Regions from separate parts of the Streptomyces europaeiscabiei genome, predicted to be linked through region 3. Evidence: riboswitches for the same ligand, from Rfam matches in the RefSeq annotation. Region 3 holds a riboswitch; each other region holds the start of a gene.
What was found. Region 3 has a riboswitch for cyclic di-AMP ahead of OG858_RS38575 (LysM peptidoglycan-binding domain-containing M23 family metallopeptidase). Riboswitches for the same ligand answer to the same signal wherever they lie in the genome.
Positions count from the first base shown of each region.

Region 1: it holds a riboswitch for cyclic di-AMP, as region 3 does, so the genes downstream of both, OG858_RS27565 (LysM peptidoglycan-binding domain-containing protein) here and OG858_RS38575 (LysM peptidoglycan-binding domain-containing M23 family metallopeptidase) in region 3, are expected to answer to the same signal.
Region 2: it holds a riboswitch for cyclic di-AMP, as region 3 does, so the genes downstream of both, OG858_RS06760 (C40 family peptidase) here and OG858_RS38575 (LysM peptidoglycan-binding domain-containing M23 family metallopeptidase) in region 3, are expected to answer to the same signal.

Region 1 covers NZ_CP107841.1:6,297,787-6,302,243, forward strand. Annotated here, with positions in the region: gene OG858_RS27555 (NAD(P)-binding domain-containing protein) at 1-156, shown strand, start outside; gene OG858_RS27560 (Cof-type HAD-IIB family hydrolase) at 431-1,237, shown strand; gene OG858_RS27565 (LysM peptidoglycan-binding domain-containing protein) at 1,409-2,152, opposite strand; cyclic di-AMP (ydaO/yuaA leader) riboswitch at 2,157-2,363, opposite strand; gene OG858_RS27570 (polyprenyl synthetase family protein) at 3,006-4,016, shown strand.
Region 2 covers NZ_CP107841.1:1,616,772-1,621,228, forward strand. Annotated here, with positions in the region: gene OG858_RS06750 (ATP-dependent Clp protease proteolytic subunit) at 110-796, shown strand; gene OG858_RS06755 (hypothetical protein) at 804-1,121, shown strand; cyclic di-AMP (ydaO/yuaA leader) riboswitch at 1,494-1,664, shown strand; gene OG858_RS06760 (C40 family peptidase) at 1,668-2,141, shown strand; gene OG858_RS06765 (DUF6328 family protein) at 2,347-2,568, shown strand; partial or broken gene OG858_RS06770 (DUF6328 family protein) at 2,577-2,636, shown strand; gene OG858_RS06775 (ATP-binding protein) at 2,784-3,242, opposite strand; gene OG858_RS06780 (helix-turn-helix domain-containing protein) at 3,490-4,350, shown strand; gene OG858_RS06785 (DUF397 domain-containing protein) at 4,360-4,457, shown strand, end outside.
Region 3 covers NZ_CP107841.1:8,878,729-8,883,185, forward strand. Annotated here, with positions in the region: gene OG858_RS38570 (alpha-galactosidase) at 1-1,522, shown strand, start outside; cyclic di-AMP (ydaO/yuaA leader) riboswitch at 1,824-1,982, shown strand; gene OG858_RS38575 (LysM peptidoglycan-binding domain-containing M23 family metallopeptidase) at 1,987-2,991, shown strand; gene OG858_RS38580 (hypothetical protein) at 3,184-3,744, shown strand; gene OG858_RS38585 (DUF6250 domain-containing protein) at 3,817-4,457, shown strand, end outside.

The DNA.
Region 1 (4,457 bases), 2.6 Mb from region 3:
CCGGTGCTCGGGGCCGGCTTCCGGTCGTCGATACGGGGGCTGTACTTCACGGGGTTGCCGGCGGCGGCGTCGTACGGGCCGGTGATGCGGTTCGTGTGCGGGACCGAGTTCGCCTCGCCCCGGTTGGCCCGGCATCTAGCGGCGGCGCACGGGTGAGCTGAATCCCGGACGCCCCGGGTGGGTTGGTGCGTCTCGGGGGGCGGGGGTGCGGGGGGTTGTTCGCACCCCCGCGGCGGAGCAGCATGTCGATACCGTCCCGCGCCCCTTTCAGGGCCTGCGGCCGTTTCGAGCGGCGCGACCTCCGCCCGGCTCCGTGAACTCGCGTTCGGGCAACGGGCGTTGACATGGCGGCACCCTGTGGCGGTCGGGATGCCGGACGTCGTCCGGTTCGCGTCGAACCGATGGGGCGCCGCATCCGTATTCTCTGATCATGGCCGCACCCACCGCATATTCACTCATCGCCACTGACCTGGACGGAACGCTCCTGCGCAGTGACGACACGCTCTCCGACCGGTCCCTCGCCGCGCTGGCGCGGGCCACGGAGGCCGGTGCTCAGCACCTCGTGGTGACGGGACGGCCGGCACCGAGAGTGCGACCACTGCTGGAGGACCTCGGCAGCAGGGGGCTCGCGGTGTGCGGGCAGGGCGCGCAGTTGTACGACCACGGCGCGGACCGGCTGCTCTGGTCCGTCACCCTGGACCGTGAACTCGCCGAGACCGCGCTCGGCAAGATCGAGGCGGAGGTCGGACAGGTGTACGCCGCCGTCGACCAGGACGGCGTCGACGGCCTCACCCTGATCGAGCCCGGCTACCTCATGCCGCACCCCACGCTGCCCGCCGTGCGGGTGCCGCGCCGGGACGACCTGTGGTGCGAGCCGATCAGCAAGGTGCTGTTGCGCCATCCCTACCTGTCCGACGACGAGTTGGCCTCGGCGGCGCGCATGGCGGTCGGTTCGCTGGCGACGGTCACCATGTCGGGGCCCGGCACCGTCGAACTCCAGCCATGCGGCATCACCAAGGCGACGGGCCTCGCCCTGGCCGCCGAGCATCTCGGACTGACCCCGGACCGGACCATCGCCTTCGGTGACATGCCCAACGACATCCCGATGTTCGACTGGGCCGCGCACGGGGTCGCCATGGCCAACGCCCACCCCGAACTCAAGGCCGTCGCCGACGAGGTGACCCTCTCCAACGAGGACGACGGCATCGCGGTGGTGCTGGAGAAGCTCTTCCCGTGACGGCTCTTGCCGTGACGGCTCTTCCCGTGACGACCCCCCTATGACTGCTCCTCCTGTAACGGCTCCGGCGCGAACCGTCCTTCGGTGAACGGTTCCTCCCACGCATGACTGTTCCCCTGGGCCCGCCGGCCCAGGGGAACAGAACAGCGTGGAGAAGGGGGAGCCGGAGGCTCAGTACGCGCCGAAGACGTTGTCGATCGAGCCGTACCGGTCGGCGGCGTAGTTGCACGCCGCCGTGATGTTCGCGACCGGGTCGTAGGGGTCGTACGGGGTGCCGGACACGTGGTACGCGGCGAACGTCGGGTCGATGACCTGGAGGAGGCCCTTCGACGGGGTGCCCGCGGCGGCGTTGGAGTCCCAGTTGTTGATGGCCTGCGGGTTGCCCGACGACTCGCGGATGATGTTGCGGTAGATCCCGTTGTACGTCCCGGGAATTCCCTTTTGCGCCATGATGTCCAGCGACTCGCGGATCCAGCCGTCGAGGTTGTTCGCGTAGGTCTTGACCGACGCCTGCGTGGCGGTGGAGGCCGTCGAGGACTTCTGCGCCGTGGACGACTTCGTCGCGTTCAGCTTCAGCTTCAGGCCCGGCCGGATCAGCGCGGGGTTGTCGCCGATGGTCGTGCGGTTGTCCTTGTAGAGCCGCTGCCAGCCGCCCTTGGTGTGGTGCTTCCGTGCGATGGAGGAGAGCGTGTCACCGGAGACCACGGTGTACGTCCGGGAGGCGGGCTGCGCCGCGGCGGGCGCGGACTGCGGGGCCGACTGTACGGAGGTGACGGCCTGGGCCGGGGTGGCGGCGTTCGCGGTCGTGGCGACCGTGAGCGGGAGGGCCAGTGCGGCCCCGCCCGCTCCGGCGGCGACGATGCCACGGGTCAGCGCGTTGCTTCTGGGGCGGCGGTGTTTGCCTTGTGCGGGCATGGCGAATTCCTCTCCGTCGCCTACGGGGTGAGCTGTCGGGTTCGGACTGGAGATGCCCGGCCGTGCGTGTCGTCCCGGCGGTCGCTGTGCGTGCGGCGTCCGCTGGGACTGCGCGTGGCTTCACCCCAAGCCGGTCCGAATGGGGAAAATCGGACCGACGGCTTACCTGGGTCCCCCGCTCCTGCCGTGCGTGGATGAGTGGTGATGGGTGGGGAGTCCGGGGCGGCGGCAGGATTCGGCGGTCCGTCCGGACGAGGTGTGAACGTATGCGAGAGCACACGACCGGAACAAGTCCTGATTTGGCGCTTTGATCCAGTTGACCTTGAGTTTGATGCGATTCGGCCCCCGGCTTCGGGTGTCGTTCGCGACTCAACTTGCCTACCGCAAAGGGAAAGTCGCCGACGTGGGGCGAGGGTCCCGCGCGGGGTGCCCGTGACCCAACTCACGGGAGAAGTCCGGAGAAGTGCCGGGTAAGCGGCAAATCGGTCAACTCGGGCCGGGCTGGTGGGGCGCATATGGGTGGAAAACGGCTGGTCTGCGGGCGCGGATACGGCCGGCCGGGGGTGTGTGGGCGTCTCCGGGGGAGGGGCGGGTACCCGTCGCTGGCCGTGGCGGGCGGGTCCGGCATGCGCGTCGGTGGATATCGGCGCGTATCAGTTGATCAAGAATATGGGGAGTGCGGTCCCTTACCACCCGGGGCGAACCCGTGGGCGCTCGTGGTGATCGAAAGGTGACCGGATACGCTGACTCGGGTGATGACAGCGACAGATCGACAAACTTTGTCATCGACTGTGAGAGCGACCTAGACCGACCGTGTGACCGTCATTAGACGTCAGCAGACAGGAGAACCCTCGTGACCGTCGTCGAGCCGTTTGGGCTGAGCGCGCGGGACCAGGCTCTCGAAGCCGATGTCCAGGCCGGAATGGCGGCCGTCGAGGAGGGTCTGCTGGAGGCGACCAAGAGTGCGGTCCCGTTCATCCAGGAGGCCGCCCAGCATCTGCTGCGCGCGGGCGGCAAGCGGTTCCGGCCGCTGCTGGTGATGCTCGCGGCGCAGTTCGGCGACCCGTACGCGCCGGGTGTCGTGCCCTCGGCGGTGGTGGTCGAGCTGACGCATCTCGCCACGCTGTACCACGACGACGTGATGGACGAGGCCGAGGTGCGCCGCGGCGTGCCGAGCGCCAACGCCCGCTGGGACAACTCCCTGGCCGTGCTGACCGGTGACTTCCTCTTCGCCCGCGCCTCGCACGTCCTCGCCGACCTCGGCCCCGACGCCGTCCGCATCCAGGCCGAGGCGTTCGAAAGGCTGGTCACCGGGCAGATCCTGGAGACCGCCGGGCCGCGCGACGGACGCGACCCGATCGACCACTACCTCGACGTGCTGGGCGGCAAGACCGGGTCGCTGGTCGCGGTCGCCGGGCGGCTCGGCGCGCTGATGGCGGGCGCCGACGAGACCGTGGTCGACGTGCTGACCCAGTACGGGGAGCGCCTCGGCGTCGCCTTCCAGCTCGCCGACGACGTCCTCGACATCGCCTCCGACTCGCACGAGTCCGGCAAGACGCCCGGCACGGATCTCCGTGAGGGTGTGCCGACCATGCCGGTGCTGCGACTGCGTGAGCGGGCGGGGCGGCTGGGGCTGCCGGACGACATCGCCCTGTGCGAGCTGCTCGACTCCGACCTCACCGACGACGCCCGCCACGCCGAGGCACTGGCCCGGCTGCGCGTCCACCCCGCGCTGGAGCAGGCCCGTCGCGACACGGTCCGCTACGCCGAGGAGGCGCGGGCCGCCCTGGCGCCGCTGCCGGAGTGCGACGCGAAGGCGGCGCTGGTGGAGCTGTGCGACGCGGTGGTGCACCGCGCCGGTTAGCCCCGCCCGCCTTCCCGGATCCGTCCGGCACCGTGCCGGTTAGCCACTGCCGTCTTCCCGGATCCGTCCGGCACCGTGCCGGTTAGCCACTGCCGTCTTCCCGGATCCGTCCGGCACCGTGCCGGTTAGCCACTGCCGTCTTCCCGGATCCGTCCGGCAGGATCATGGGATCTTCCGTGGCGCACACTCGCGTCGCGAGGGTCTGATCGTCCCCGGCATCGCGGCGGCCGGCGACGTCGGCCGGTGCCGCCACCGTGATCCCGGCGGCCGCGGACAGCGGAAGCCGGGGGACCACCAGGGGATCCCGGTGCGGCACGGCCTGGCCTGGCCCGCCGGCACGTTCGCCTGGTGCCGCGCCGGCTCCGAGCGGTGCGCGGGCGGCTCGACGTGATGCCCCCCGGTCGCCGGAGGACGGTCACCGGGTCGGTCACCAGGCCGGTT
Region 2 (4,457 bases), 7.3 Mb from region 3:
GCACCCCGGACCACCCCGGTCCGGGGTGCCGTCATCCCTCCCCTCCCCTCCCCATCGCCTCGTACGCCCTGTACATTCTGTACAGAAGTCACTCAGAGGAGGCGCGCCCGTGCCCGCGAACCGACCGTCGGCCCGTCAACCGTCGACCCTTCAACCATCAGCCCTTCAACCGTCGGCCCGTCATGTGCTGCCCGAGTTCACCGAGCGCACCAGCGCGGGTCACCGAACGATGGATCCGTACTCGAAGCTGCTGGAGGAACGGATCGTGTTCCTCGGGACGCAGATCGACGACACGTCGGCGAACGATGTGATGGCGCAGTTCATGTACCTCGAGTACCAGTCGCCGGACCGCGACATCGCGCTGTACATCAACTCGCCCGGCGGCTCGTTCAGCGCGATGACGGCGCTCTACGACACCATCCGGTACGTCACCTGTGACGTGGAGACCATCTGCCTGGGGCAGGCGGGGTCGGCCGCCGCGGTGCTGCTGGCGGCGGGCACACCGGGCAAGCGGTTCATGCTGCCGGGGGCACGCGTGCTGATCCACCAGCCGACGGTGGCCGACCGGATCGAGGGGCAGGCGAGCGATCTGGTGATCCACGCCGAGGAGTTGACGCGCAACCGCCGGAAGGTGGAAGAGATGCTGGTCCGGCACACGGGGCAGAGCCCGGAGCGGGTCGGCGCCGACATCGGGCGGGACAAGTTCCTCGACGCCTGGGCGGCGGTGGAGTACGGCCTGGCCGACCGGGTGATCCAGAGCCGCAAGACCTCGCGCACGCTCCCCGGCGCGAGGTGAGGCGCGGATGCTCCCACCCGAACTGCCGCCGCTGCCCGCGCTCACACGCGCCGAGGCGGAGCTGGTCGACTGTTATCTGGACGTGGTCGATCTGCTCGGGCGGATCAATCCGGCTCGGCCGGGCGACACATACCGCGGACTGCGGGCGGCGCAGGCGCTCGTCGCCAAGGCGACCGCTCTGCGCGAGGCGCTCGAACTGATGCACAGGCGCGGGGAGAGTGAGGTGCACGCCCCGACACTCGCGCGTGCCCTGCGGGTCCTCGACGGCGAGCGCCGGGCCGGCCGCGTGGCACTGCCGCCGGAACCGGAGGACTCGCCCGCCTGAACCGATCCCGGGTCGCTCGCCGTACTACTGACGGAGTGTCCGGTCCGGCCTTCGAGCCCTCCGGACGGGCTACCGCGATCGACCCATCGGCCCATACGTCGTGAGGACCTGTGAAGTTGCGCAACACGCCTGGTACATGGCCGGAACGTCACATTCCCTTGCTGGTGCGGACCTCCTCGACCACTGGGACACACTTACCGAAAACACCCTGTCCACCCGAACGGGTGAGTGGTGAGTAAGACCACAAATCCCCGGTTCCGTTGGGATTTTCGGACTTCAGTGCGCCAAGATCCCTTCCTGACGACAAGCCCCCGCCGCAGCGGCGGGGCGATCCGGGTGGACGCCGAGTCCTGCCGCCGCCCGGATGACCGGTCGACAGAAGTGCATCGGCAGGAGTGGAGGACCCAAGCACGACGGGTCGCCGGAACGGTCAAGCCATGACCGCGCCGAGCAGCCCTTGGGGTGAAGCCGCGTCAGCGGCCGGGCAACTTCGCCAGCCCGAATCCGACAGGTCATCCTTCACAGGCGGCTGACGAAGGGTTGCGCATGTCTGCGCTGAATCGTGTCCCGTCGCTGTTGACCCGGGCCGGTACGGCCTCGGCTCTCACCATCGCCGCAGTGAGCGGCAGCATCGTGGTACCGGGCGTCGCATCCGACGCCGAGGCCGCCACCGTGGCGTCGAAGGCACTCAAGGTCGCGGCTTCCAAGAAGGGCTCCCCTTACAAGTACGGCGCCACGGGCCCGGGCAGGTTCGACTGCTCAGGGCTGACGCTCTACTCGTTCAAGAAGGCGGGCAAGAAGCTGCCCCGTACTGCTCAGCAGCAGTACAACAAGACGAAGCACATCTCCGCGGGCAACCGCAAACTCGGAGACCTCGTCTTCTTCCACTCGGGATCGAGCGTGTACCACGTCGGGATCTACGCAGGGAAGGGAAAGATCTGGCACTCGCCTAAGACGGGTGACGTCGTCCGGCTGCAGAAGCTCTGGACGAAGAGCGTCTGGTACGGCCGGGTCCGCTGACTCACCGTCGGGGGCGGCGGGGCTCTCCGCCGCCCCCGACGGGCGTGTCACGGCCGGAGGTGGCTACGTTCGCCTGTGGCCGAAGAACGCTCCCACCCCGCACATAACGAGACACCCCCCGCGACGCACATGACGAGCCCCCCGTCGAACGCGCCGGCCGCAGTTTCTCCGAGCCGCTCCAGGAGTTGCGGTCACCCGGAGCGGGGTGCAGATCCTCTTCGCGTTCCTGCTCACGCCGGCCTTCACACCGCGCTTCCCGGCTCCGGACTCCGTACCTTGCGCCACCTACGTGGTGACCCTGCCGCCGACGGTCTTCACGGCGACGCCCTTCACCGCCCCGGCCGCCCCTGCGCCGCTCGCTCTTCCGGCAGAACGCCGAGCCCCGTCATCGCGCAGGCCTCCTGCCGGCCGACCACCGTCGGCCTGATCGTACTGATGCCTGCCGTCACCGGATCCGTCCTGCTCGTCGTGGACGTGACCCTCGGCCGGAAGGCCGGGATCACCGCCGGGGCCGGCAGGCTCCTCGCGCGCCTGATCCTGTGGGCCGTGCTCCCGAAGCCGGTGCGACGCCCCTCCGACCTCGACACCACGCCGACCGCGACACCACACCGACGTCGGCACCCGCCCCGGAGGAACGCGCCGTCAGGTCTCCTGTGGACCGCCTGCGGTGACCGGCTGTACGGGGGCCGTCCACGGAAGTTCGATCGCCACCGTCTTGCCGCCCTCCCGGGTGGGTCTGACGCTCAGTCTGCCGCCGAACTCGGCCGTCAGCCAGCGAATGATGACCATGCCCCGGCCGTTGTCCTGCTGGACGGCGGCCGGCAGACGTTTCGGAAAGCGTGGATGGCTGTCGGTGACACCGATGCGCAGGTGCTCGTCCCGGTCGAGCGCGAGGTCCACGGTGAAGGTGGGCGACTGCCCCAGCGTGTGCTGGACGGCGTTGGTGGCGAGTTCGGACACGATCAGGCGCACGGTGTCCGCGATGTCCGTGTCGCCCGGCAGGCCCCATTCGGCGAGCACACTGGCGACGTAGTTCCGGGCTGCGGACACCGAGGCGGGATCGCTCGGCAGAGTGACGGATGCTTCCAGGTGATCTGCCATGGCGAGGCGTCCCTTTCCCACGGGACCGGTGTCCGACAGGGAGCGGATGGTTCGACTACGGTCCCGGACTGGTGCTTCGCGCCAGACTGCCACTACCTGGGCCGTGTCGAGGGGCGATCCACCAAGATGTGCATATATCTGTCGCTCGAAGCGGTGAACCATCCGACGGCCGACCGTATTTGGGTGGGGTTTTCGTCCATCCTCTGTCGTCACCCCGACTTCGCGCGCCGGGCGGAAGGAGAAACCCATGCAGTACGGTCCGGCGGTGCGCCGCCGCAAGCTCGGTGCGGAGTTGCGCGTCCTGCGCACCCGTTCCGCGCTCACCAGTATCGAGGCGGCCCTTCGCGTGGGCTGGCACCAGTCCAAGGTGAGCCGGATCGAGACGGGCGCCAGCGGGGTGAAGCCCGCGGACGTACGCAAGCTGCTCGACGCGTACGGGGTGGACGACACCGAGTTACGGGAGCTGCTCCTGGCGTTGGCGGGCTCCGAGGACGGCGGCGGGCGGCACAACTGGTGGCACGCGTACCGGGGCGTACTGCCGCCGACGTACCGGGACTTCATCAGCCTGGAGTCGCAGGCCGGGGGGATGCGGACGCTGGAGACCTCGGTGGTGCCGGGTCTGCTGCAGATCCCCGAGTACGCGCGGGCGGTGACACGGGCCGCGGTGGAGGGGCTGGAAGACGACAAACTGGACGCGCTCGTGGAGGTGCGGCTCGCACGGCAGGAAGTTCTGCGCGGGAAGCCGCCGATGGAGCTGAGCGCCGTGCTCGACGAGAGCGTTCTCCGACGTGAGGTGGGCGGTCCCGAGATCATGGCCCGGCAGCTGGTCCGTCTGGTCGAGGCGGCGCGGCTGCCTCAGGTGCGACTGCAGGTACTCCCGTTCACTGCCGGGGCGCACATCGGCGTCACCGGACCTTTCGTAATTTTCTCATTTCCGAGCACATCCGATCTGGACGTGGTTGTTCTCGACCACTTGACGAGTAGCCTCTATCTCGAACGGAAAGAAGACCTCAAGGCGTATGTCGAGGCCTTCAACACCCTTCAGATCCACGCCCTTTCGCCCGAGGACTCGTTGGATTACATCGCCGGGCTAGCCGCCGGCGCGTAAGGAGGCACCATGTCCGCTCTGCCTCGGAACGTACCCACCAGTACCGAACTGCTCGGAGTGCGATGGCTGCGCAGCAGCCGCAGTACAGGGATGAACAACTGTGTGGA
Region 3 (4,457 bases):
GGTCATCGGCAGTCGGCGCGGGCACACCGGGCACCAGCACCTGCCCTGGGTCGCGCTCGACACCGACGCCACCGAGGAGCGCGGCGAGGTCTACGGCTGCGCCCTCGGCTGGTCGGGGTCCTGGCGGATCGCGGTGGCTCAACTCGCGGACGCGCGCGTGCAGATCACCGGCGGCGCCGGATACGACGAGTCCGGACTGCTGCGGCTGGACACGGGGGAGACGTTCACCACGCCCGTCTTCGCCGGCCTGTGGAGCGACGCAGGCTTCGGCGGGGCGAGCCGCGCCTGGCACGCGTACCAGCGGACGTACATCATCCCGGACGCGGACCAGGACCGGCCGGTGCTCTTCAACTCCTGGGAGGCCACCGAGTTCGACATCTCCGAGGAACAGCAGGGGACGCTCGCGCGGCGGGCGGCGGCCATCGGGGTCGAGCTGTTCGTCGTGGACGACGGCTGGTTCGGGGCGCGTACGAGCGACCGCGCCGGCCTCGGCGACTGGACACCCAATCCGGACCGCTTCCCGAAGGGGCTGAAGCCGCTCGCCGACTATGTGCACGCCCTGGGGATGCAGTTCGGCATCTGGGTCGAGCCCGAGATGGTCAACCCGGACAGCGAGCTGTACCGGGCGCACCCCGAATGGGCACAGTTCCAACCGGGACGAAAGAGGACGGAGCTGCGCAATCAGCTCGTACTCAACCTCGCGCGCGAGGACGTCCAGGAATACCTCTGGGAACGGCTGGACGCGCTGTTGTCCAGCGCGCCGATCGACTATGTGAAGTGGGACTTCAACCGCTGCTTCACGGATGCCGGCTGGCCCGGAGAGCCGTACCCGCAGAAGCTGTGGGTCGAGCACGTGCGCGCCTTCTACGCGCTGCTGGACCGGCTGCGGGCCGCGCACCCGGGAGTGGCGTTCGAGTCGTGCTCGGGCGGCGGCGGCCGGATCGACCTCGGGGTGATGGCCCGGACGGACCAGGTGTGGACGTCCGACAACACCGATCCGCTCGACCGGCTCGCCATCCAGCACGGCTTCAGCCAGATCCACCCGGCCCGGACCATGGCCGCGTGGGTCACCGACAGCCCGAACAACCAGCTCAACGGCCGGGTCAGCTCGCTGCGGTTCCGCTTCGTCAGTGCCATGGCGGGTGTGCTCGGCGTCGGCGGCGACCTCACCGAGTGGACGGAGGAGGAACTGGCCGAGGCGGGGAGCTGGGTCGGGCTGTACAAGGAGATCCGGCCGGTTGTGCAGCGCGGCGACCTCTACCGGCTGCGGCCGCCGACGGGCGGACTGAGTGCCGTGCAGTACGTCCACGGCGACGAGGTCGTCGTCCTCGCCTGGCTCCAGGCCCAGCACTACGGCGAGCCGTCGGCCCCGCTCCGGCTGCGCGGACTCGACCCGACGGAAACGTACGAGTGCCGTGAAACGGGTGAAATGCATCGAGGTGCGGTGCTGTTGCACCACGGGCTGCGGACAGGACTGCGCGGTGACCTCGATGCGACGGTTATCCGCCTACGTCGTACTTGAGTGATCTGTCCGAAATGCAGCCGTAATTCCAACAAGCCCTGTAATAAAGCCTACTGGCACGTAGGTGCGTGAGCAGCGTCATATTCGTGACGTTCCGCTGTCGCCATGTTCACGTAATTCGTATGTGCTTACAGGGCGTTGGGCAACATTCAAGACCGGTCCTTTACGGAGTGTAATCGTGAATTGATGTAAGGATCAGGGGGGAAGACGCACAGGAAGTCCCAATGGTTGTCTCTGTGGGCACAAGTCGCTTACGTTCGGCGTCAATCCGGACGGACGCCCAATCCTGCCGCCGACCGGAGCCGCGTACCGACCCGATCCACGGCAGGAGCGGGGGACCCACAGGTAGTACCGCCTGTTCCGGTCTCCGGAACGGCTAGGGGTAAAGCCGTGCGCAAGCACGGCCGGACATCTCCAGTCCGCACCCGACAGCTCACCTCGCAGGCGCCGGAGAGGAATTCGCCATGCCCGCGAAGGGTAAGCACCGCCGTCCGAAGTCCCAGCGTTTCACCCGCTCGATCGCCGCCGCCGGGACCGGTGGCGCGGCGCTCGCGCTGCCGCTGATCGGAGCCGCCGGCGCCCACGCCGCGACCCCGACGGCCGCCGTTTCCGGTGTGTCCGAGAAGGCCGCCACGATCGCCACCGAGAAGGCCGCGGCCGAGGCGGGCGCACGGATCGAGCAGGCCGAGAAGGCCGCGCAGGCGGAGAAGACCGCCACCAAGAAGGCGGCGACCAAGACCTACTCGGTGAAGGTCGGCGACTACCTCTCGAAGATCGCGGACGAGCAGGACGTCGAGGGGGGCTGGAAGCAGCTCTACTCGGACAACCGCGAGAAGATCGGCTCCGACCCGTCGCTCATCCACCCGGGGCTGAAGCTGTCGATCGGCGGGCAGGCCGCGTCGGGCGGTACGTCGCAGTCGTCGAAGCCGCAGCTGTCGCAGTCCTCGACGGCCGCCGGGTCCTCCCAGTCGTCGAAGTCCGCAGACTCCGCGAAGCAGGAGTCGAAGGACACCCAGGCGTCGACCTCCACGTCGAGCGGCCAGTCCTCGTCGTCCAACAGCTCCGGCTTCAGTCTGCCCATCCAGGGCGCCACCGTCGGCACCGCGTACAAGACCGCCGGCAGCATGTGGTCCAGCGGGTACCACACGGGCGTCGACTTCGTGGCCCCCACCGGGACCACCCTCAAGTCCGTGGGTGCGGGCACCGTCGTCTCCGCCGGCTGGGGCGGCGCGTACGGCAACCAGGTCGTCATCAAGCTCGCCGACGGCTACTACGCCCAGTACGCCCACCTGTCCTCGATCTCCGTCTCCGCGGGGCAGTCCGTGAGCGGCGGCCAGCAGATCGGTCTCTCCGGCGCGACCGGCAACGTCACCGGGCCGCACCTGCACTTCGAGATCCGCACCACCCCCAACTACGGCGCGGACATCGACCCGCTGGCCTACCTTCGCTCGAAGGGCGTCAGCGTCTGAGGCGCAGCCGCACGACCGCACCGAAGGCCGGCCCCCGTGATCCGCGGGGCCGGCCTTCGGCGTTCCCGGAGAGTCGGCCTTCTTCCGTGTCGGCTGCCCCCGCCACGGCCCCTGGCGAGGCGTGATCACCGTATTGCGATCTCGTGGCATGGCTGATCAAAGTCTCGACAGGTATGTGAATGAGCGGACACAGTGGTCTCCGTAAGCGCTTTCTACGCCTTGGGGGTCTTCGTGTCCGGCGTCGACCGACGCACTGCCGTCAAGAGCCGCGTCCTCGTGAGCGCTGCGGTGGCCGTGCGGCTTCCGGCCCGGGCCGCTGCGCCCGCTCTCGCCTCCGGTGAGCCGGGCGTGGTGCGTCCCGATGACCGGCGGCTCGTCTCCGACGGCCACTGGAGCCGCACCGCCGAGGCCGCCACCGTCGACTCCGGCTCCCGGCCGCCCTTCCGGTTCACCGGTGGCGGCGTCCGCGCCCTGTTCGGCGTCGCGTCGGTCACCTTGCCCGCGCAGATCCACGTGTCGGCGGACGGCGGCCCGAAACGGTTGTACGCCGTCGGCCGGAGCGGACCCGACTCGCGCAAGGGCCGGGCCGCGTCCTCCTGTTCCTCCTGTTCCTCCTGTTCTTCCTGCGGTTTCACCTGCAACGCGGACACCGGCGCAGCAACCGACGTCGCGGGCAGGACAGGGTGGGATTCCCCGCCCTCGGCGAACAGTCGGTGCCGGAAGGGCAGCACCGCCCCCACCGCGGTCGAGTGACCGCGGACCTCACCCCACATGGGCTGGAATCCCCCTCTTTTTGGAGCGGGTGAATGTCAAAGAAGGAGCGTCATGACCACTCGCAGAGCCTTCGGGACCCTTGCCGCCGGCGCGGCCCTCGCGGCGCTCGCCCCGGCGGGGACGGCGTCCGCGAGCCGCCGCCGCGGCCGGCTGATCGCCGCCGACGACTTCCGGCACGGGCTCGGGCAGTGGGCCCTGGAGTTGGAGAGGGGCGGGGCGGTCACGGCCTCGCGCGGGGTGCTGGATGTCGACGTGCCCGCCGGAGCCACGGTCTGGTTCAAGCGGAAGCTGGCAGGGCCGTACGTCGTCGAGTACACGGCCACGCCGGTCTCCGCGGGCGGGGTCAACGACCGGGTCTCCGATCTCAACAACTTCTGGAACGCCGTCGATGTGCGGTCGCCCGATGATCTTTTCGCCACCCGGCGTGGGGGCGCGCTCGCCGAGTACGACCATCTGAAGACGTACTACGTCGGGTACGGCGCCAACACGAATACGACCACGCGGTTGCGTCGGTACGTCGGTGAGGCGGGTGTGCGGCCGTTGATCTACGACTACACCGAGCCGCTGCTCGTCGCGAACGAGCCGAACCGCGTCCGGATCGTCTCCGACGGCTCGAAGGTCCAGTGGTGGAACAACGGGCGGCTCGTCTTCGACCACGTCGATCCCGCGCCGTACACGGGTGGGCATTTCGC